2 regions of the Pantoea sp. Ae19-2 genome follow, and region 1 is predicted to be linked to the other one. Evidence: predicted binding sites of a transcription regulator. Region 1 holds the regulator's gene; the other holds the start of a gene.
What was found. Region 1 encodes ArgR, which controls arginine synthesis, uptake and breakdown. Its sites were predicted from a motif close to ANTGAATAAAAATACANT; they were not measured.
Positions count from the first base shown of each region.

Region 1 (10,831 bases):
GGCGGAAGAGGAGCTGGAAGGACAACTGCAATTTAACGTAATAGAGCGTTAACAGCGTTGAAGACCGACTAACGTGTGTTATCGGGTCGCCCACGTGCGAGAAATTCCTCGAGAGCTCTCGCAACGTCACCGTTTGCTGACGCTGAGCATTTTCAGGTCGTGCTAACCTGCCACCTCATCATCAGGACAGGTTACATGAAAAGTAAAAATGGCACGCCCACGCCCCATGATGCGACATTCCGTCAATTCTTGTCCCAGCCCACCATTGCCCGTGATTTTATGGCATTGCATCTTCCGGCAGAGTTTCTCGCGCTGTGCGATCTGGATACGTTAAAACTGGAGTCTGGCGCTTTTGTGGAAGAGGACTTACGGCAATATTTTAGCGATATACTGTACAGTCTAAAAACCACAAGCCGCGATGATGGCTATATCCATGTGTTGATTGAACATCAGTCATCACCTGACAGGCATATGGCATTCAGACTGATGCGTTATGCCATTGCGGCAATGCAGCGGCACCTGGATGCCGGGCACAAAAAACTCCCGTTAGTCATTCCGATTTTATTCTACAGTGGCAAACGCAGTCCCTATCCCTATAGTACCCGCTGGCTGGACGAATTTTCGATTCCCGCCTTCGCCAGTCGGCTCTACAGCAACGCTTTTCCGCTAGTGGACGTGACGGTGATTCCTGATGAGGAGATTGTCGGCCACCGCAGCATGGCTGCATTAACACTGCTGCAAAAGCATATTCATCAAAGAGATTTAGCAGAACTCATCGATAAGCTGGCCCCTGTCACACTGGCGGGTTATCTCTCTTCATCACAGGTTATATCGTTGGTAAACTATCTTTTACAGGCGGGCGAAACCGCGGACGCTGACCTTTTCGTCAGAACGCTGGCGCAGCGGGTGCCGCAACATGAGGATGCATTGATGACCATCGCACAACAGCTTGAGCAGAAAGGCATTGAAAAGGGGATGGAAAAGGGCCTGGAAGAGGGCCTTCAGCTTGGTGAACAACGTGGCCTGGTGAAAGGCCGCAGTGAGGGAGAACGGTCGGCTGCACTAAAAATCGCGCGAACAATGCTGCAAAACGGTTTGCCTCCCAGCCTTGTCGCAGAGATGACCGGACTGTCAGACGATGATTTGGCGCAGATTGCCCATTGATATATTGCGCCTTAGGTCTGTGATTTACGGTACTGTTGACAGCTGTGATTTACGGTACTGTTGACAGCGTATTAATCCCCCGCGTAAGCCAGACTTCTTCTGCTCATGTCGTTTTATGTCGCTGAATCCCGTCGATTAACATTGGCGGATGAAGGCTGCCTTTGCTTACCCCCTGTCACAGTTCACTCACCGCGCGTTTCAGGCAAAAAAAAGCCCCGGCGAGCGGGGCTAAAGGGTTCGTCATACGTCAGACGAGGAACTATTTATACAGCTGCGCGGTGATGTGGTAGCTGTCACCGGTATTAGCCTCAATAATTTTATAGGCACTTGCGCCTTGTTCATCCGCTTTCTGGGACAGCTGGGCGCGATAGTCGATAGGTGAACCCGCAACGCCACTGATGCTTACGGTTCCTGCAGGTTGCAGATTCTGCGTTTGATCGGCCGTGACGAGCTGCGCTGCTGAAGCGCCAAAAGCGATCACGGAGAGCAGACTCATCGTTGCGATGGTTGATTTGATGTTCATGATTTATTCCTCATAGCAATCAACAACCTGCGGAATGGCATACATAGAGCGGGTCATCGATTTTGTCAGGGCGGCAACATTGCCGCAGATGAATTATTTATACAGTTCGGCGGTGACGTGGAAGGTATCGTCACGGTTGTTCTCAATCACGCGGTAATGGCCTGCACCTTGTGCATCCGCTTTCTCAGACAGTACCTGGCGGATGTTGGTCTGGTCGCCATTGATACCGCTTACGCTAATTGTTTGGTTTAGCGGCTGCAGATTCATGTCTTGCGCCTGCTGATTTGTGACCATGCTAGCGGCATTGGCACCAAAAGAGAGCAGTGAGGCCACGCCCAGCGCGGCAATCGTTAATTGGATTTTCATGATTCATTCTCCGGTAAGGATGTTTAACCAGCGGTCGCATTGGGACCGCTGGTTACCTGTCAGGTCCTGCGAGTTTATTTGTACAGCTCAGCCGTCGCGTGGTAGTTGCCGTCGTTATAGGCCTCAATAACACGGAAAGCTTTCGCGCCTTGTTGATCGGCTTTATCGCTCAGTTGCTGTCTGATATCGGATGGCGCGCCGGCCACACCGCTCACGCTTACCGTGCCAACAGGCTGCAGATTTTGTGCTTGTGAAGCAGAAATATAATCTGCTGCAGAAGCGCCGAATGACAGGGCAGATAAAATGCTCAAGGCAGCGATGGTAGATTTAGTTTTCATAAAAGATGTCCTCGTCCTGGTTGTTCTTCTTTTTTATTAGTGTGATTCACATCACGAAACTAAGTATAGGACTAATAACGGCAGAAATTAATACCTGCCTAATAATGTTTTGTTGATGCAATTTAACCATTTGGGATTTTTTAATAACTAAAAGTTATTAAAAATGGCTAAAATGCCACTACAGATGGGTAATTACGCATAAAAACAGTAAGATACGTTACTTTAACTTTTAGTGCGAAAAATCATGGTTGATCTGGCTGCTTATCTGTTTTGGTCTGGGTGATGACGCCAGTATTTGAATATAAAGCAGTGTAAAATAGCGCGTAATGTTAAAGGTGGCAAAGGGTATGACCAATATTTTATGTGCTGAAAACGACGCGGCTAAAGAGTAATGCCTTGAAAAGTAACGTATCGGCTGAAAGAGAGCTGACAGAAGGAAGAGGGGGATAACGGGCAGAATAAACCGGCGATGTGCTGCCGGTTAGCGGGAACGACTATAGCTCTTGTTCAAACAGGACGAGGATAGCATCGTGAAGTTGTTTGACGGTAAAGGCGCGTGCCGGCGTGATAAAAATGGTGTCATCACCCGCAATCGTTCCCAGAATCCCCTCAGATTTACCCAGAGAATCCAGCAGGCGAGCGATCAGCTGCGCTGCGCCAGGGCTGGTATGGATCACGACCAGCGCATCATTGTAGTCAATATCCAGAACCAGATTCTTCAATGGACTGGTTGTTGTCGGCACGCCCAGCTCGGCAGGCAAACAGTACACCATCTCCATTTTGGCATTGCGGGTCCGCACCGCGCCAAACTTTGTCAGCATCCGGGAAACTTTGGACTGGTTGATGTTCTCAAAGCCGTCTTCCTGAAGCGCCTGAACAATTTCGCCCTGAGAACTGAATTTTTCTTCTTTTAATAAAGCCTTGAAGGCTTTGATCAGATCGTCTTGTTTCGATGGGTTTCGCATAATTTACCAGCAAATGTAAGAAAAACCGCGGAACAGACCGCAGCAAAGTCATTATTATGCATATAAATGAATTTTTATGCAATTGGTTGTTAATTGAACGGGGCGGTATCCATGGCGGGCGGCGATAATAGCAAAGAATTTACTCAGACCAAAACCCAGCTCACAGCCTGGAAAGGCAAAGGTTGCAAAGCTGTTATATTATTGATGAGGTAAGAAAATAAAAATTTACACTGCCGTTCTCTGTCTGCCGACGTCAAGGTTGTCGATTTCAGGTGATACCGGCCAACTCCCGCGCAACAGTTGGAGAGAAATCCCGTCACCGTCGTCGGCGCTTACCTGAGGTAGCCCTGACACGGCAAACAGGTTAGCTCGTTGTCTGCAACGCAGGATGAGGACGATATAGCGATGATAAGTAAGTTTTAAAATCCCGAGACTGCGGGCATTAGCGCGTAAAATAGTCTCGGATACCCGTCATCACCTGAGCAGTTGATTAAGGTCTGACACAGATGGAATTTCGGCTCTTCTCTGCCCCACCTTAATAAGGAGTTATGAATGAAAGTTGCCGTACTCGGTGCCGCTGGTGGCATAGGCCAGGCGCTAGCACTTCTACTCAAAACCCAGCTTCCCGCAGGTTCAGAACTTTCTCTCTACGACATCGCGCCCGTCACGCCTGGCGTCGCGGTCGATCTCAGCCACATTCCTACCGCAGTTAACGTTAAGGGTTTTAGTGGGGAAGATGCCACCCCGGCTTTAAAAGGTGCGGATGTCGTGCTCATCTCTGCTGGGGTAGCGCGTAAGCCTGGTATGGATCGGGCCGATTTGTTTAACGTCAATGCCGGCATCGTGCGTAATTTGATTGAGCAGGTTGCTACGACAGCGCCGAAAGCGTTAATTGGGGTGATCACCAATCCGGTTAACACGACGGTGGCGATTGCGGCCGAGGTCCTGAAGAAACACGGTGTTTATGACAAGAATCGACTGTTTGGCGTGACAACGCTGGACATTATTCGCGCCAATACCTTTGTCGCTGAGCTGAAAGGCAAACAGCCTGGCGAGGTGAACGTGCCCGTGGTGGGGGGACACTCAGGCGTCACTATTCTGCCATTACTGTCCCAGGTTGCGGGCGTCAGCTTTAGCGATCAGGAAGTGGCTGACCTCACCAAACGTATTCAAAACGCCGGTACAGAAGTGGTGGAAGCGAAAGCCGGTGGGGGGTCAGCAACGTTATCCATGGGGCAGGCCGCCGCCCGTTTCGGTTTATCGCTGGTACGTGCCTTAAACGGCGAAGCGAACGTTGTGGAGTGTGCCTACGTGGAAGGCGATGGCGAGCATGCCCGCTTCTTCTCTCAGCCCCTGCTGTTAGGTAAAAACGGCGTGGCGGAGCGTAAGCCTGTTGGTGCCCTTAGCCCGTTCGAACAGCAGGCGCTGGATGGCATGCTGGAAACACTGAAAAAAGATATCGCGCAGGGCGAAGCTTTTGTGAAGCAATAACCCCCGCAGCCCGAACAGGAAAGCGCCCGGTCAGACCGGGCGTTTTTTTATAATCCGCCTGATTTAAAAGTCCGCGTCGTCGACGCACCATTTCCGGCAGGCGTTTTTCTGCTTAAGGTTTCTACCCGCATCTGGAAGGGTGGGAAAGGCATTTCGATACCATGTTCTGCAAAGCCGTGCAGAATAAGCTGATGCAGTTCATGGCGAAGCGGCATGCGATGGCCCATTTCAGCGGCGTGTACGCGTAGCTCAAATAACTGTATTCCCTGCTGCAGGTCAACCAGAAACACTTCCGGCGGCGGTGTATCCAGAACGTAGCTACAACGTTCTGCAGCCAGCTTCAGCAACGTGGTGACCTCCTCGCTGCTTACCTGTGCGGGAGCGGGTATGGTCAGCACGACGCGCGTGACGGAGTCCGACAGCGACCAGTTAACAAACTGTTCTGTAATAAAGGCCTTATTAGGCACGATGATCTCTTTGCGATCCCAGTCTGTAATTGTCGTGGCGCGGGTATTGATGCGCGTAATGCTGCCGGTCAGATCGCGAATAGTAACGGTATCGCCAATACGAATGGGTTTTTCAAACAAAATAATCAGGCCGGAGATAAAGTTCGCAAAAATCTCCTGCAGGCCAAATCCCAACCCAACGCCCAGGCCGGTCACCAGCCATTGCAGCTTGGACCATTCAATCCCAATCAATGAGAAGCCGAGCAAGCCACCAATTAGCAGCAGCAAATACTTGGTCAGCGTGGTAATGGCATAGCCGGTGCCTGGCGACAAATCAAGATGCTGCAGCAGGGCCAGCTCAAGGAGGGCCGGCATATTGCGCACCAGCTGCGTCGTAATCACGAACACCAGGATGGCGATCAGAACGGCGCCCAGCGTAATGGGTTGAATACTCTCCACGCCCTGAACGGAGGTGTTGACATCCCATAAACGAATATTCTCAAGGAAACCAAACGCAGAGTGGATTTCCGACCACAGGACAATGACTGACACCAGCGCAATCAGCGTCAGGATTGACCTGACCAGGCGCAGTGACTGAGCACTGATGGCGTCCAAATCAATCACGGGCTCTTCTATTTCAATAACGTCAGTATTTTGCGCCTGATCTTTTTCTTCTTCGTTGCGCGCGCGATTGGCCAGCATATCGGCCCGGCGCTGGCGTGCGCGATCGAACCCCAGCCTGCGTCGTTGAATCAGCATCCAGCGGCGAATGATATGGTAAATAACCAGCAGGAAAAACCAGATTGCCACCGAGGTTTCCAGACGTGCCAGCAGCGCCTGCGCTGTTTCAAGGTAACCAATCATGGAGGCCAGCGCGGCCAGCAATGGAATGGCGATCATAATATTCCACAGCAGGCGGTTAATCATGTTTTCGCCGTTGCCCTCTTTATCAAGATAAAGAGGGATCCCTGCACGTTTTAGACTTACCGTAACAAGACTCAGGGCGCCACAGATCAAAATAAAACACAGTCGGCCCAGGGTGGCAGAGAAAAGACGATCGTCAAGGTTATCAAAGGTGATCAGCAGCATAATCAGCGGCACGATCAGGCCAATACTCAACGAGTAGTAACGCATGGCACGCGCAACGCGTACCTGCGGCCAGCGGAAATGCACAATGAACAAACCGTTGGCGCGGGCAAACTGGGCGCTGACCATGAATATCCACAGCAGAGGCAGCGTCGCCGTAATGCCATCGCCGATAGCAACGGCTACCGGATACGGCCAGGCGTTTTGCAGCCCGTATCCCAGGGTTGCCCAAAGCACAGGAAGCGGAAGCGCGACCAGAATTGACCAGAAAACAGTGCGGATGGTCAGGCGGAAGCGATCCTGGGTGACCTTACCAACCTTACTGGCTGAGCGTTCCAAAAAAGCGTTGAAGTGACGGCGTGTACTCAGGCTAAAACCGACCAGCAACACGGCACCCAAAATGGGCAGGACGGTGCTGCGGCTGGTAAACATCATTGCCAGAGCTTTGCCAAGCTGCCCAAGCGTATCCAGCGTAAGCAGGTGCGACAGGCCTTTAGCCACGTCCAGAGGATAGCTCAATGAAATGGGGCTGACATCTGCTGTCCAGAACAGATAGCGGTGCGTGGCGTCTTTGACTTCGGTTAACGCATCCTGAAGCTGCGTATTGGCGACCTTGAGTTTAGTGATTTCCAGAATCAGCGTATCGCAGCCGGATATCAGGGAGTTCAGCAATTCTCGCTGCGTTTTTAACTGTGCATCCAGAATGCGCTTTTGGTCGCTGGTAAAAGGCTGCCCGTCCGCCTGATGTGCTTTGCGAAGCGCATTCTGTCGTTCCAGAAGATCTTCATAATGCAGGCGCTGAACGCGCAGCTGTGCCATTTCATTATCGATTTGCTGAGATTTCGGCATATCGGGTAAACGCGCCACCTGTGCCCGAAGCGCATCGCCGAGCAGGTTAGAGGCACCCAGCCACTGGGATTGTTCCCGCAACGTTGCCAGCGCCTGACGGACCTGAATAATTTGATTGGTGGCGAGGCGCTGTTGCGATGCCACCAGATCCATGCGCTGTGCCTGCTGATTCAGCGCACCGGACAAATCGCGGTTAACCCGAAACTGCTCACTGATCTCGGGCGGTAAATCACCACTGTTTTCCGCCAGCTGTTCCGTACGCGCCAGCGCCGTTTCGGCCTCGCGCTGACGTTGTTCATTCAGTTGATTACGTAAAGCCTGCAGATAATTATCAAGCTGGGTCACTTTGCGCTGATGCACCTCGGCGCGCATGCGAGCCAGCTCCTGGCGATTGTTGGCCGACAACTGCGCCAGCTCATACTCATCGACTTTGGCTTTATTGGCGGCATTTTCTGCCTGGCGAGCCACCAGTTGGGCCTGACCTACTGGAGTGGCAGCGCTGCCGGCACTCTGTAAGCGCCGTTCGCTCTCGGTCAGTGCCCGGCGCGCTTCCGTTTGCTGCTGTGGCAACTGCGACAGGGAATCACTGATCTCTCTGGCACGGTCCTGCTCCTGCTGGGCCTGGCGTCCTTCTTCAATCAGCTGACTGCTGATTTGCAGAATCTCTTGTTCCAGCTCTGCGCTGCTCATCGTGCTGCGCACGGTTTTAGCGTTGTCGTTAAGCGTGGCGATTTGCTGCCTTAACTCGCGGGCAAGGCGCGGAAAATCGTCAATAACCTGTTGATACTGTTGTGCGCGTTCGAGGGCATCATCGCGTTCAGAGAGCGAGGCCAGTGCGGCTTCCAGTGACTGAATTTGTTCAGTTTGCGAGGGGGCATTTTTAGTGGCTTTGACCTCTTCCAGCTGCTGTTTGAGCTGGCTGGCATCAGGCAGGCTGGCGGCTAGCGTAGAAGAGCTGAGCCAGAGGCTCAGCAGCAGACAAAAGATCGAACGCACGAACATAGGTTCTACTCGACAGCGTCAGGCGCGGTAGTCGTCAGTGGAAGGGCGAGCGCTAAAGGTTGGCCCAGTCGAACCTTACTTTCCGCCTCAAGGCTTTCCGCCAGCTTGATTCGGCCAGGCGCGAACAGGTTGATTACCGTAGAACCCAGTTTAAAGCGGCCCATTTCCTGACCTTTGAGTAATACCACGGCACCGTCATGATCGGCGGCCGGGTAATGCCAGCGTTTAATAATGCCTTCGCGCGGCGGTGTGACGGTGCCTGCCCAAACGGTTTCAATGCTGCCGACAATCGTTGCGCCCACCAGGATCTGCACCATCGGGCCCATATCGGTTTCAAAGTAACAAATTACGCGCTCGTTACGGGCAAAGAGGTTAGGGATGTTACGTGCGGTCAGCGGATTAACGGAGTAAAGATCGCCCGGTACATAGATCATCTCACGCAGGATGCCGTTACAAGGCATGTGGACGCGGTGATAATCACGCGGTGCCAGGTAAGTGGTCGCAAATTCCCCCTCACGAAACTGTGCCGCCATATGCTCATTACCGGCGAGCAGGGCGTCGATCGTGTAGTAATGGCCTTTCGCCTGGAAAATCTGATCGCCTTCAATATGGCCAAGCTGGCTGATCGCGCCGTCAGCAGGCAGAACGATCAGGCTGGCATCGGGATCGATTGGGCGTGCATCGTCCTTTAACGGACGAACAAAGAAATCGTTAAAGGTGCGGTAGCTGGCGGTATCCGGTTTCCGTGCTTCAGCCATATCGACTTTGTAAAACCAGACAAAAATATCAATGACCAGCTTCGTCAGCCAGCCGCCGCGACGGCTGGCTCCCCAACCCGCAAGTTCAGTCAGCCATTTTTTTGGAAGAATGTGATTCAAGCCGAGTTTAAAACGATCAAACACCCTAGCCTCCTGGCTATCTTTCATAACATTGACAAAAAGGGAGCGGATTGTAACAGCGCCCCAGTCAGATGGCGAATACGCCGTTACGGGCCTTAATCTTCACTCTCGGCGAAGTTTTTCCGGGTTTTCATTTGCGCCATGCTTTCAAGAATACGGTGGTAGTTATAGAAGCGTGATTGATCGATTTTGCCGTTTTCAACGGCTTCACGAATCGCACAGCCCGGATCGGTGTCATGCTTACAGTCACGAAACTTACAATCGCCTAAGAACGCACGGAATTCGACAAATCCACGCGTGATTTGTTCCGGCTCAAGATGCCACAAACCAAACTCACGGACACCCGGAGAATCAATCACATCCCCGCCCTCGGGGAAATGATAAAGCCGGGATGCGGTCGTGGTATGTTGGCCCAGTCCGGAAACATCGGAAACATCATTGGTCAGAATGGCGGTGTCCTGCTGTTGATCGAAGCCAAGCAGGGCGTTCAGCAGGCTGGACTTACCTACGCCGGACTGCCCGGCAAAGATACTTATCCGGTCAGTTAAGGCTGCCTGCAGTGCATTCAAACCCTCTTTCACATGGCTGGAAACCATCAATACCCGATAACCGATCTTGCGGTAAATCTCCATCTGCTCGTCAACAAACGCACGTGCGTTGTCATCCAGCAGATCGATTTTGTTCAGCACCAGCAGGGGCTCAATATCCAGTGTTTCGCTGGCGACCAGATAACGGTCGATAATATTCAGTGACAGCTCTGGCAGAATCGCGGACACGATAATAATTTGATCGATGTTTGCGGCGATGGGTTTGACGCCATCGTAGAAATCGGGGCGCGTCAGCACGCTGGTGCGTTCGTGCACCGCTTCAACAATACCTTTACCGCCGTTTAGCGCGGGACGCCATACCACCCGATCGCCGGTGACCAGCGAACGAATCGTACGACGTATATTGCAACGGTGGGTAAGGCCAGCACTGTCCTCGACATCGGCATGCATGCCAAATCGGCTGACCACCACGCCCTCTGCGTCCTGACCAAACAAATTATCGTCCGCTTCCGGGCGCGTTTTGCGCTGGTTCAAACGACGATCGTGGTTAGCGCTTACGCGACGTTGTTGACCTTTAGACAGTTTATTTTTACTCACTCACCCTCACCGTTTAGCTGGATTTCGCCCTGAGGGGCAAAACGTCTATGATACACCTTATTCATGATGAATGACGACTCAGCAACCACAGGTAACAGCATGGCCACTGGAAACGAAAATAATCTAATTTGGATCGACCTTGAAATGACCGGACTCGATCCGGAACGCGATCGCATTATTGAGATCGCCACTATCGTGACCGATGCTGACCTCAATATCCTGGCTGAAGGGCCGGTGATGGCGGTTCATCAGTCAGATGCACAGCTCGCATTAATGGACGAATGGAACGTCCGTACACATACGAATAGCGGTTTGGTGGAACGGGTAAAGGCCAGTAAGATTGACGATCGCGCTGCGGAAAAAGCGACTATCGAGTTCCTACAGCAGTGGGTGCCCGCAAATACCTCGCCCATCTGCGGCAACAGCATTGGGCAGGATCGCCGTTTCCTGTTCAAGTACATGCCAGAGCTGGAAGCCTATTTCCACTACCGCTATTTAGATGTCAGCACGCTCAAGGAACTGGCTCGTCGTTGGAAGCCAGACATTCTTCCAGGCTT
Region 1 covers NZ_JBCHWE010000001.1:4,388,195-4,399,025, forward strand. The annotation lists gene AAIE03_RS20260 (barstar family protein) at 1-52, shown strand, start outside; gene AAIE03_RS20265 (Rpn family recombination-promoting nuclease/putative transposase) at 196-1,164, shown strand; gene yhcN (peroxide/acid stress response protein YhcN) at 1,424-1,687, opposite strand; gene AAIE03_RS20275 (YdgH/BhsA/McbA-like domain containing protein) at 1,781-2,053, opposite strand; gene yhcN (peroxide/acid stress response protein YhcN) at 2,128-2,391, opposite strand; gene argR (transcriptional regulator ArgR) at 2,886-3,356, opposite strand; gene mdh (malate dehydrogenase) at 3,909-4,847, shown strand; gene mscM (miniconductance mechanosensitive channel MscM) at 4,895-8,230, opposite strand; gene asd (archaetidylserine decarboxylase) at 8,236-9,132, opposite strand; gene rsgA (small ribosomal subunit biogenesis GTPase RsgA) at 9,225-10,274, opposite strand; gene orn (oligoribonuclease) at 10,374-10,831, shown strand, end outside.

Region 2 (10,831 bases), 1.0 Mb from region 1:
CATGCTTTTGGCCTGACCGTGGGGCTGTTTACACCGCTGATGACCGGGGCGCAGGTCTTTCTCTATCCCAGCCCGCTGCACTACCGGATCGTGCCGGAGCTGGTTTACGACCGTAACTGCACCGTTCTGTTTGGGACCTCCACCTTCCTGGGCAACTATGCCCGCTTTGCCCAGCCCTATGACTTTGCGCGACTGCGCTACGTGGTGGCCGGGGCAGAGAAGTTGCAGGAAACCACGCGCCAGCTGTATATGGACAAGTACGGCATTCGTATTCTGGAAGGCTATGGCGTCACCGAATGCGCGCCGGTGGTGGCGATCAACGTGCCGATGGCCGCGAAAGCGCATACCGTGGGCCGTATCCTGCCGGGAATGGATTCTCGCCTGATGTCGGTGCCGGGCATCGAAAACGGCGGGCAGCTACAGCTGCGTGGCCCTAACATCATGAAGGGCTATCTGCGGGTCGAGAACCCCGGCGTGCTGGAAACCCCGGCCGCTGATAACGGCGAAGGCCAGAGTGAAGCGGGCTGGTACGATACCGGCGATATCGTCAGCTTTGATGAGGGCGGCTTCTGCCAGATTCAGGGGCGAGCCAAACGCTTTGCCAAAATAGCCGGTGAGATGGTGTCACTGGAGGTGGTCGAGCAGATTGCCCTGAAGGCCTCTTCGGATAAACAGCATGCGGCCTCGCTGCGCCCTGACGGTAATCGAGGTGAAGCATTGGTGCTGTTTACTACCGACAGCGAACTGGCACGCGAGAGCCTGCAAAAAGCCGCGCGTGAGCTGGGGGCTGCCGAGCTGGCCGTACCACGCGACATTCGCGTGGTAAAAACGTTGCCCCTTCTGGGCAGTGGTAAACCTGACTATGTCACGCTGAAAAACATGGCGGAAGAGGAACAGGCATGATCGTAGAACGTGATGCGCCGTTATTGTCGCGCGGCATGATAGCGGTAATGGTGGCGCAGTTTTTCTCCGCGTTCGGCGATAATGCCCTGCTGTTTGCCACCCTGGCATTATTAAAAAACCAGTTCTATCCCGACTGGAGCCAGCCGATCCTGCAGGTGCTGTTTGTGGCAACCTATATCCTGCTGGCCCCGTTTGTGGGGCAGATGGCGGACAGCTTTGCCAAAGGGCGGGTCATGATGTTCGCCAACAGCCTGAAGCTACTGGGTGCGATGATCATCTGCTTTGGCTTCAATCCCTTCCTGGGTTACACCCTGGTGGGGATCGGCGCGGCGGCGTATTCGCCCGCCAAATACGGCATTCTTGTGGAAATCGCCCATGACGAGAAGCTGGTCAAAGCCAACGGGCTGATGGAAGCTTCCACCATTGCGGCGATCTTACTGGGCTCGGTGGCGGGCGGCATCCTGGCTGACTGGAACCTGGTTGCCGCGCTGGCGGTCTGTGCCTTGACCTATGCCGTGGCGGTAACGGCGAACCTGTTTATCCCCAAACTGCACGCCGCGCGTCCCGGCCAGAGCTGGAACTTCGCGGCCATGCTGCGCAGCTTTATTGCCGCAACGCGCGTACTGTGGAACAACGCTGAAACGCGTTTCTCCCTGCTCGGGACCAGCATGTTCTGGGGTGCAGGCGTCACGCTGCGTTTTCTGCTGGTGTTGTGGGTGCCGGTAGCGTTGGGGATCCAGGATAACAAAACCCCGACCACGCTGAATGCCATGGTGGCGGTCGGTATCGTCGTGGGCGCGGCGCTGGCGGCCAGGCTGGTTACGCTGGAGACTGTGCGCCGCTGTATGCCTGCCGGTGTGCTGATTGGGATCGTGGTGGTAATTTTCTCGCTGCAACATACGCTGCTGAATGCTTACCTGCTGCTGTTAGTGATTGGCGTACTCGGCGGTTTCTTCGTGGTTCCGCTTAACGCGCTGCTGCAGGAGCGGGGCAAACAGAGCGTGGGATCCGGTAATGCCATCGCGGTACAGAACCTCGTTGAAAACACCGCCATGCTGGTGATGCTTGGGCTGTATACCTTAGCCATTCGGGCTGGCGCGCCCGCGGTGGCGACCGGCATGGGCTTCGGCGCACTGTTTGCACTGGCGATTGCCGTGCTGTGGCTGTGGCGGCCGTCCTCCCGCCCTTGATGTCACCACGGCGGGGCGCGCTGGCCCCGCCGTTTGGCTTTTCCTTCCTGCCTCGAAATCAACGTCTCTCCCTCTGTCACAATCCTTTAATTACCGATGCAGTATATTCAAAATAATATAGTTTGTTTGGTGATTGTTTTTGTTTGTTATTTTATTTTATTTTATTTTATTCACGATAATTTTTTACGATGCATAATTAATTTAAACTTGAAATCGAATTCAACGTTAAAAAATTTGAAATAAATATTTATTTAATATTGCCGATTAATTTCTGGCTTCCTTCGGGAATTAGCTCGGAGGAAAGAAAGGAGCTCGGTTTAATGAATATGACGCAAAGACTCTCTCTGGCTTTTTCGCTTTTAGCAGGTTCGTTAATTATTCTAGGGATCGTAACTATCTCACTTCTCGCGGGTTTTCAGGCGCGATTTGAATATGTGCAGGTCAACACGATTGATTCGCTTAAGGTGCTGAACCGGTTGGTGGACGAAAGTAATCGCCTCTCGGTGGCGTTATATCGCCATCAGACCGAAGACGAGATCGGTAAACTGGACAGCCTTGAAGCTGTGATCCAAAAACGCATTGAGGATATTTCGACATTAACAAAATATTATGTCGATAATGATATTACTAATGACGAGGATCGGGCGATGACGGATAAGTCACTCCAGCTGATCGCGGCGGTGAAACAAAACCTTCCGGCGTTTCTTAACGCCTCCCGGTCGCATCAGAACGCACTCAGCCTGGCGCTGTTAAGTGATGATGAAGGCATCGGCGGCGCCATCACCCAACTCAAAAGCAGTTATCGCAATCAGTTTGACTTTAACAGCAAAATTGGCGAAGCGTTGCGCCTGCAAAACCAACATATCTACCTGCAGACCAAATGGGGCATGGCCGCCGGTATTGCCCTGACGATTATCGGGCTGGGCATGCTGACGATCTTCACCATCCTGCGCGTCCGCCGCAGCCTGAAGGCCATCGGTGATGTGATGGAGCGCGCCAGCACCCGTCTTGATCTCTCCCTAAAGGCGGATGACAGTCGCCGCGATGAAGTCGGCATCATGGCGCGGTCGTATAATCGCCTGATGGAAAGCATCTCTTCTGCCCTGCACGCGGTCAGCAGCGCCTCACAGTCGGTCAGCAGTGCATCGGCACAGATTGCGGCAGGCAATGAAGATTTGTCGGCCCGCACGGAAGAGCAGGCGGCCTCGCTGGAGCAAACCGCGGCCAGCATGACCCAGATCAGCGAAACTGTCAGGCAGACCGCAGACAACACGCGCCAGGCAAGTCACCTTGCAGAAAACACGCGCAATCTCTCTGACACCAGTTCTGCGGCACTCAATACCATGCTGAATACCATGGCCTTGATTCGCGACAGTTCGGGCAAGGTGGGCGACATCATCACCCTGATTGAAGGCATTGCGTTTCAGACCAACATTCTGGCGCTCAATGCGGCGGTTGAAGCGGCACGTGCCGGCGAACATGGGCGCGGCTTTGCCGTCGTAGCAGGCGAAGTGCGCAACCTGTCGCAGCGTTCCACCACCGCTGCCCGTGAAATCAAAGGGCTGATTCAGTCGTCGAACGCGTTGATCGAATCGGGAACCTCCCAGGCGGATAACGTGAACCACAATATGGAGACGATGCGCGGTGCGGTCAGTCAGGTCACCGATCTGGTTAACGAAATCGCTGCGGCGGCCACCGAGCAGAGTCAGGGAATTTCGCAGGTCCATCAGGCGGTCAATCAGATGGACGATGTGACTCAGCAGAATGCGGCCCTGGTCGAAGAAGCCTCAGCCGCGTCGCTCTCTCTACAGGAACAGGCCGATACGCTTGCTGCGCTGGTGCGGAAGTTTACGCTTGCCGGTCCGTCGGCCTCAGGGGAGACGCCACAGCGCAACCCTGCAGCCGTCAGGGCACCTAAACCGGTGCTGGCACTGGCGACAAGTGGGCAGGATAACTGGCAGCGTTTTTAAGCGGACAGTTTGAAAATATAACGAAAGGTCGGCGGTCAGTTACGCCAGACTGAAAGCCGCGTGCGCACGCAGTGCGCACGCTTTTTTATCAGCGACGCAGCGCGATCGCTTCAATCTCAATCTTCACATCTTTGGGCAGACGGGCCACTTCCACGCAGGAGCGCGCCGGGAAGGGCGCATTGTGCTCGGTAAAGAAGGCTTCGTAGGTGGCGTTTACGGTCGCAAAGTCATTCAAATCTTTCACGAATACCGTGGTTTTCACGATATCGGCAACCTTCAGGCCCGCCGCTTCGACGATCGCCTTCACGTTTTCCAGCGACTGGCGCGCCTGTGCCGATACGTCTTCAGCAACGTCGCCCGTGGCCGGGTTCACCGGAATCTGACCCGAGGTGATGATCATGCTGCCGAGATCAACGCCCTGCACGTAGGGGCCGATAGCCGCTGGGGCTTTTTCCGTACTGATTTCACGAGACATCATTTCTCCTTAGAGTAAGGCCGGGGCAGCAAAGGCGCTGCCCGCCATAAAACGCGGTTCATTATAAGCGCGGCAGGGCCGATTAAAAGTGACCCAATACCACATGACGGGCGAACTCTTTCTCACAGTATTTACACTTGAGGTGTACCTCATCGGCGCGGTGCTTCACGGCGAAGCTGGAGAACACCGGTTCGCTGCGGCTGATGCAGTTGCTGTTCGGGCAGGTCAGCACCCGATCGATGCGATCCGGTAGCGCAGGGGCGATCTTGGCCACCACTTCATAGTCATCAATGCGGTTGACGGTGGCGTGCGGCGCATAAAACGCCAGCTGATTGATCTGATCTTCCGTGAGATAGGTGTTCTCGATCTTAATCAAATCTTTGCGGCCCATTTCCCCCGACGGCAGATTCAGGCCGATGGTGATGCGCTGGTCGGTTTCGGTCAGGCGAAACAGCGACAGGAGCTTAAAGCCTACCTGCGCAGGGATGTGATCGATAACCGTGCCGTTTTTGATGGCTTCGACCTGCAGTTTGTTATCCTGGCTCATACTGTCACTCCTTACAGGGCGGTGTCGCTGTTTAAAACCAGTGCCAGTAAAGCCTGGCGTGCGTAGATGCCGTTACCGGCCTGCTGGAAGTACCAGGCGTACGGCGTGCTGTCCACGTCGGTGGTGATTTCATCGATGCGCGGCAGCGGGTGCAGCACCTTCATGTTGTCGCGCGCACCGTTCAGGTCTGCGGCGCGTAAAATAAACTGCGCTTTGACGTTGGCATATTCTGAAGGGTCAAGCCGCTCTTTTTGCACCCGGGTCATGTAGAGAATATCCAGATCCGGCATCACCTCTTCAAAGCTGTCGTGACGTGACCAGGTGATATTTTGCTCGTCCAGCATATCGGTAATATATGCCGGCATCGCCAGCGCGTCCGGGGCGATAAAGAAGAAGCGGTTGCCGTCAAACTTCGCCAGCGCCTGGGTCAGAGAGTGCACGGTGCGCCCATATTTCAGGTCACCCACCATCGCCACGTTCAGGTTGCTGAGGCGCCCCTGGGTTTCACGAATGGTGAACAGGTCCAGCAGCGTTTGCGTTGGGTGCTGATTTGCGCCGTCTCCGGCATTCAGAATCGGGATGCCGTTGGAAAACTCGGTGGCCAGCCGCGCGGCGCCCTCCTGCGGATGACGCATCACGATGGCATCCACGTAGGTGCTGATAACTGAAATGGTATCGGCCAGGGTTTCCCCTTTTTTACCCAGTGACGTATTGCTGCCATCGGCGAAGCCCACCGCAGAGGCGCCCAGGCGATGGATGGCGGTTTCAAACGACAGCCGGGTGCGGGTCGAGGCCTCAAAGAAGCAGCTGGCGATCACGTTATGTTTCAGCAGTTCCGGCTGGGGATGTGCTTTAAGCTGCGCAGCGGTGTGCAGGACCAGCTCCAGCTCGTCGCGGCTGAGATCGTTAATTGAAATGATGTGCTTGCGATATAGCGGGTTAGCCATAGCTCTCTCCTCTGCGGCGCGGCCGGATTGCGGACAAAAAAAAGCCCCTTAGAAAGGGGCTTTTTTAAGATCGGTTCGATGACGGAAAGAAACAGCGGTGCCGCCTGCGTTGAGGCGAGGTAGCGCGTCACATTGTGCACGATGCTGTTGCATGTTTCCTCCGGCAAATTGTGGCGCATTATACGCCATCAGGCATGCGCATCAAGGAAAAATCGCGCCACAGGTAAACGTTTGCGGCAGCCCGATTAGCGCTGTCCCAGCGTGGCCACCATCACCGCTTTAATGGTGTGCATCCGGTTTTCCGCCTGATCGAATACGATGCTGTGCGCCGACTCAAAGACGTCATTGCTGACCTCCATGCCATCCTGCAGGCCGTACTGTTCCGCCATCTGACGGCCCAGCGTGGTCTGATCGTCATGGAAGGCCGGTAAGCAGTGCAGGAATTTCACCTGCGGATTGCCGGTCAGCGCGAGCATCGCGTGATTGACCTGATAGTCGCGCAGCAGGGCAATACGTTCTTCCCACACTGCTTTGGCTTCACCCATGGAAACCCAGACGTCGGTATAGATGAAATCGGCGCCTTTCACACCCTCGGCAATATCTGCCGTCAGGGTGATTTTGCCGCCGTTCTGTTCGGCAACCTGACGGCACTGGGCCACCAGGTCGGCTTCCGGCCAGCAGCTTTGCGGTGCGACCATACGCAGATCTAAGCCAACCTGTGCCGCCGCTTCCAGCATGCTGTTACCCATATTGTTGCGAGCATCGCCCACGTACACCAGGGTCATCTCACTGAGCGGCTTGCCTGGCAGATGCTCCTGCATGGTCAGCAGATCGGCCAGCAGCTGCGTTGGGTGGAACTCGGTGGTCAGGCCGTTCCACACCGGCACGCCAGCATGTTCCGCCAGGGTTTCGACCAGTGCCTGACCGTAACCCCGATACTGAATACCGTCATACATGCGGCCTAACACGCGCGCGGTGTCTTTCATCGACTCTTTATGGCCGATCTGGCTGCCGCTTGGGCCGAGGTAAGTGACGTTTGCCCCCTGATCGTAAGCGGCAACTTCGAAAGAGCATCGGGTACGGGTCGAGTCTTTTTCGAAGATGAGCGCGATGTTTTTGCCTTTCAGGTACTGGGTTTCACTGGCGGTTTTTTTTGCGCGTTTTAATTCGGCGGACAGGGTAAGCAAGTAGTCAATCTCAGCCGGGGTAAAATCCAGCAGCCTGAGGAAATGACGTTGATACAACTGACTCATACAGCACTCCGGTACGGGGTTTATAATGAATTAAAATTCAATTTAACCGTATGAATATGCATTTTCAACCCTGGCGAGAATAATCTTTTCTGTTTTGTGTAGTGGCGCGACAGGCAGTATGGGAAAATAATCACTTATTGCCGAACTCAGAGAGGATATCGCCATGGCATTTGAAGCATTGTTGGAAGAGCAGCGTGAAGAGACGCGGCTGATCATCGAAGAACTGTTAGAGGATGGCAGCGATCCCGATGCGCTCTATACCATTGAGCACCATCTCTCCTGTAACAACTTCGACTCGCTGGAAAAAGCGGCGGTGGACGCCTTTAAACTGGGCTATGAAGTCACCGAGCCAGAAGAGCTGGAGCTGGAAGACGGCACTACCGTGATGTGTGTGGACATCCTCAGCGAAGGCGCGCTGAAAGCGGAGCTGATTGATGCCCAGGTGGAGCAGTTGGTGAACCTGGTAGCCAAATACAACGTCGACTATGACGGCTGGGGTACCTACTTCGAAGACCCGAACGCCCAGGATGACGACGAAGACGACGGCGAGGCTATCGACGAAGACGACAACGGCATTCGCCACTAATCAACACCGGCGGAGCCTGCTCCGCCTTTCCTGTTCTCCGGCCCTGTCTGACATCCATGAATTACGCACCTTTACTTGAACCGATACATCAATTTTTGCTCTGCCGCACGCCTCAGGCCTGGATCCTTGAGGCGCGTAAACCGGAAAACCTGACCCTGCTGCTCACCGACCATCTGGTATGCGAACTGAAAGCGGCCCAGACCGCCGTGTGGCTGATCCGCAAATACGTTGCCGACAAACCCAGCGGTGACCGGATTCTGGCGTGGCTGAAGCCTTACGAGAATTTTATCTTCCGCGAGGACGGCGACAGCGATTTTATCAACGCCCATAAAAATCTGACCAAAGCCATTATTGTGCGTAACGAGCTTCCCTGGGCGGACGATCTGGTTGAGAAAATGGTGCTGCTGATCAAAGAAGAGCTGCATCACTTTTATCAGGTGTGGGAAATTATGCAGGCGCGCGGGCTGGTCTATCAGAAAATCACCTCAAGCCGTTACGCCAAAGGCCTGCTGCGTGAAGTGACCACCCACGAACCCGATACGCTGGTGGATAAGCTGATTTGCGGTGCCTATATTGAGGCGCGTTCCTGCGAACGCTTTGCCAGCCTGGCGCCTTATCTGGATAGCGAATTAGAGAAGTTTTATATCTCGCTACTGCGTTCAGAAGCCCGGCATTACCAGGATTACCTGGCGCTGGCCGCGCAGATCTCACCGAAAGACATTTCGGCGCGCGTGCGGGCGATTGGGGAAGCGGAGGCCAGGCTAATCAGTGAACCGGACACGGAGCTGCGCTTTCACAGCGGTGTTCCGGCGTTTTAAGCGCATTACAGCGTTTTCAGCATCCTGAACTCGCAGTCACCATGTCCGGTACAGCCCAGCGCATGGTCGATGCGGGCAAAACCCAGCGATTCATAGAGCTTAATGGCGCGGGTTAAGCTGCCGGTGGTTTCCAGATAGCAGCGACGAAAGCCGCGCTGGCGTGCGTGTTCCATGGCAAGCAGCGCCAGTTCACGCGCCACGCCGAGGCCACGGATGCCCGGCAGGAAATACATCTTTTGCAGCTCACAGATATCCGGCGCGCTGCAGGCTAGGGGGGCAATGCCGCCGCCGCCCATCACTTTTCCCTGATGTTCCACAATCCAGTAGGCGCTGTGCCCGGCGCTGTAAAGTTCATAAAGCTGGTCCAGATTGGGATCGGCCACGGTATAGCCTTTGTCCGCCGTCAGGCCAAATTCCGCAGAAACGTCGCGGATCACCCGGGCGATATGAGGATTGTCGTCGGCGACGATAGGACGCAGCAAGGGTTGCGGCTGAGTATCAGGGATCATAACGGGGCAGCGTGACGGAATCAGGTTAGACATGCGTCAGAAATAGCATTATCGTCGGGTAAAAGCAATATTGTTCACCGTGCATGGAGGCGTATAACGTGTTTTCCCGTTTCAGTTTTAAAACCATTAAAGACCTTTTCCCTTTCTTTATTATTGTCGGCTTTATCAACGTCTGGGCATATTTTCAATGGATTGGCAGGCCGGATGTTTTTCCGCTGATAATAAATAATGTGGCTGGCGTTATTGCTGTCCTTATCACCTCGATACTGTTTTTCAGCGTATTTTCGGTCACGTTACTTATTCCCTCCGGGCTCTGTTCATTATCCGCCTTGCAAAAGGGCAAAAAAGCTCGCCCGACGCGGCGCTATAACGAAGGCTGCTGCGCAATAACCGCCTTTAGCGCCTTTCTTACAGCCTTTACAGCGATCTATTTTGGAGAAAGTTCAGATGCCTGGCTGATATTATCCGCGGCAGGTGCCGTGGCCACAGGCGTACACAGTTTGGTTAATCACCGAGTTAATCGGCTTCGGCAGCAACATCACCGCCAGTTGCTTGCCAGGCTGAAGCGCATGCGGTCGGCGAATAACGACTTAAGCACCCGCCTTAAAAGAAAATTTTGTCTGGCGGAAATAAGCTTGAACGTGGTTGTCATCAATCTTCGTTACGTTATTTACGCCGTGTTTGTATCCCTGGTCTCTTTTCTACCGCTGTTGTTTCTATTGCCAGGTGATATCTATTTCTCAGCGAAAAATACCCTGCCGCAGTATTTTATTATTACCGGTTTATATCTGCTGCTCTTTATGCCGGCGCTGTTCTCACTGTTGACTAATAAAATAAAAGCGCATCATGGCTTCAAACCCATTTTGGCGTTTTCACCTGGGCTGGTCCTCGGCGTGTTTACGCTGTTTTCTGTTCAGCTGGTGCAGATTAATCAGCGTGCGATTGAAATCGTCGGCATGGCGTCCTGGCACGAAAAGGTGTTTTCCGTGCCGTCGAAAGACTTCCCGGCCTATTACTTCCCCACTTCTGTCTGGGGGCCCAGTAAAGCGACGGGCGATGCACGTTTGATTACAGGCATCGAGGCATTTACCAACGGCGAAACCCACCTGATCTGCCCGGCACGTTTAAAGGCGCTCAGGCAAAGGGCGCTGAAAAGGAATGCCTTCCTATGGCAGGCAGATGAGAAAGCCAAAGCGGACCTGGTTGGCATGAGCCAGAACTGTCTCTTGATTAAGGGCGATAAGGTGACGACGGCGGCGGTCTTGAACGCGCTACTCCCCAATGCGCCGCAAATGAAGCCATAAAAAAGCCCACGTCGGCGCGTGGGCTTTAGCGAAAGCAAACCAGAACGATTACAGCGCGGCAATCACCGCCTGCTGTTCAATCAGTTTTGCTTTTGACTGTTCCATCTCGGCGACGCGCTCGCGCTCTTTGGCAACGACCGCTTCCGGGGCACGGGACACAAAGCCTTCGTTAGCCAGCTTGGTCTGGATCTTCTCGATTTCCACATCCAGCTTCAGCAGCTCTTTGGCCAGGCGCTCCAGCTCGGCGGTTTTATCCACCAGATCCGCCATCGGGATCAGCAGCTCGGCGCCTTCCACGATTTTGGTCACCGACACCGGGCCTTTCTCGC
Region 2 covers NZ_JBCHWE010000001.1:3,379,159-3,389,989, reverse strand. The annotation lists gene aas (bifunctional acyl-ACP--phospholipid O-acyltransferase/long-chain-fatty-acid--ACP ligase) at 1-903, shown strand, start outside; gene lplT (lysophospholipid transporter LplT) at 900-2,093, shown strand; gene AAIE03_RS15620 (methyl-accepting chemotaxis protein) at 2,414-4,063, shown strand; gene ridA (2-iminobutanoate/2-iminopropanoate deaminase) at 4,152-4,538, opposite strand; gene pyrI (aspartate carbamoyltransferase regulatory subunit) at 4,621-5,085, opposite strand; gene pyrB (aspartate carbamoyltransferase) at 5,097-6,032, opposite strand; gene argF (ornithine carbamoyltransferase) at 6,278-7,285, opposite strand; gene rraB (ribonuclease E inhibitor RraB) at 7,449-7,871, shown strand; gene miaE (tRNA isopentenyl-2-thiomethyl-A-37 hydroxylase MiaE) at 7,928-8,689, shown strand; gene AAIE03_RS15585 (GNAT family N-acetyltransferase) at 8,695-9,231, opposite strand; gene AAIE03_RS15580 (hypothetical protein) at 9,282-10,502, shown strand; gene AAIE03_RS15575 (valine--tRNA ligase) at 10,551-10,831, opposite strand, start outside.
Region 2: argF (ornithine carbamoyltransferase) is a predicted target of ArgR. The motif match lies at 7,310-7,327, and genes of this name have one in related genera.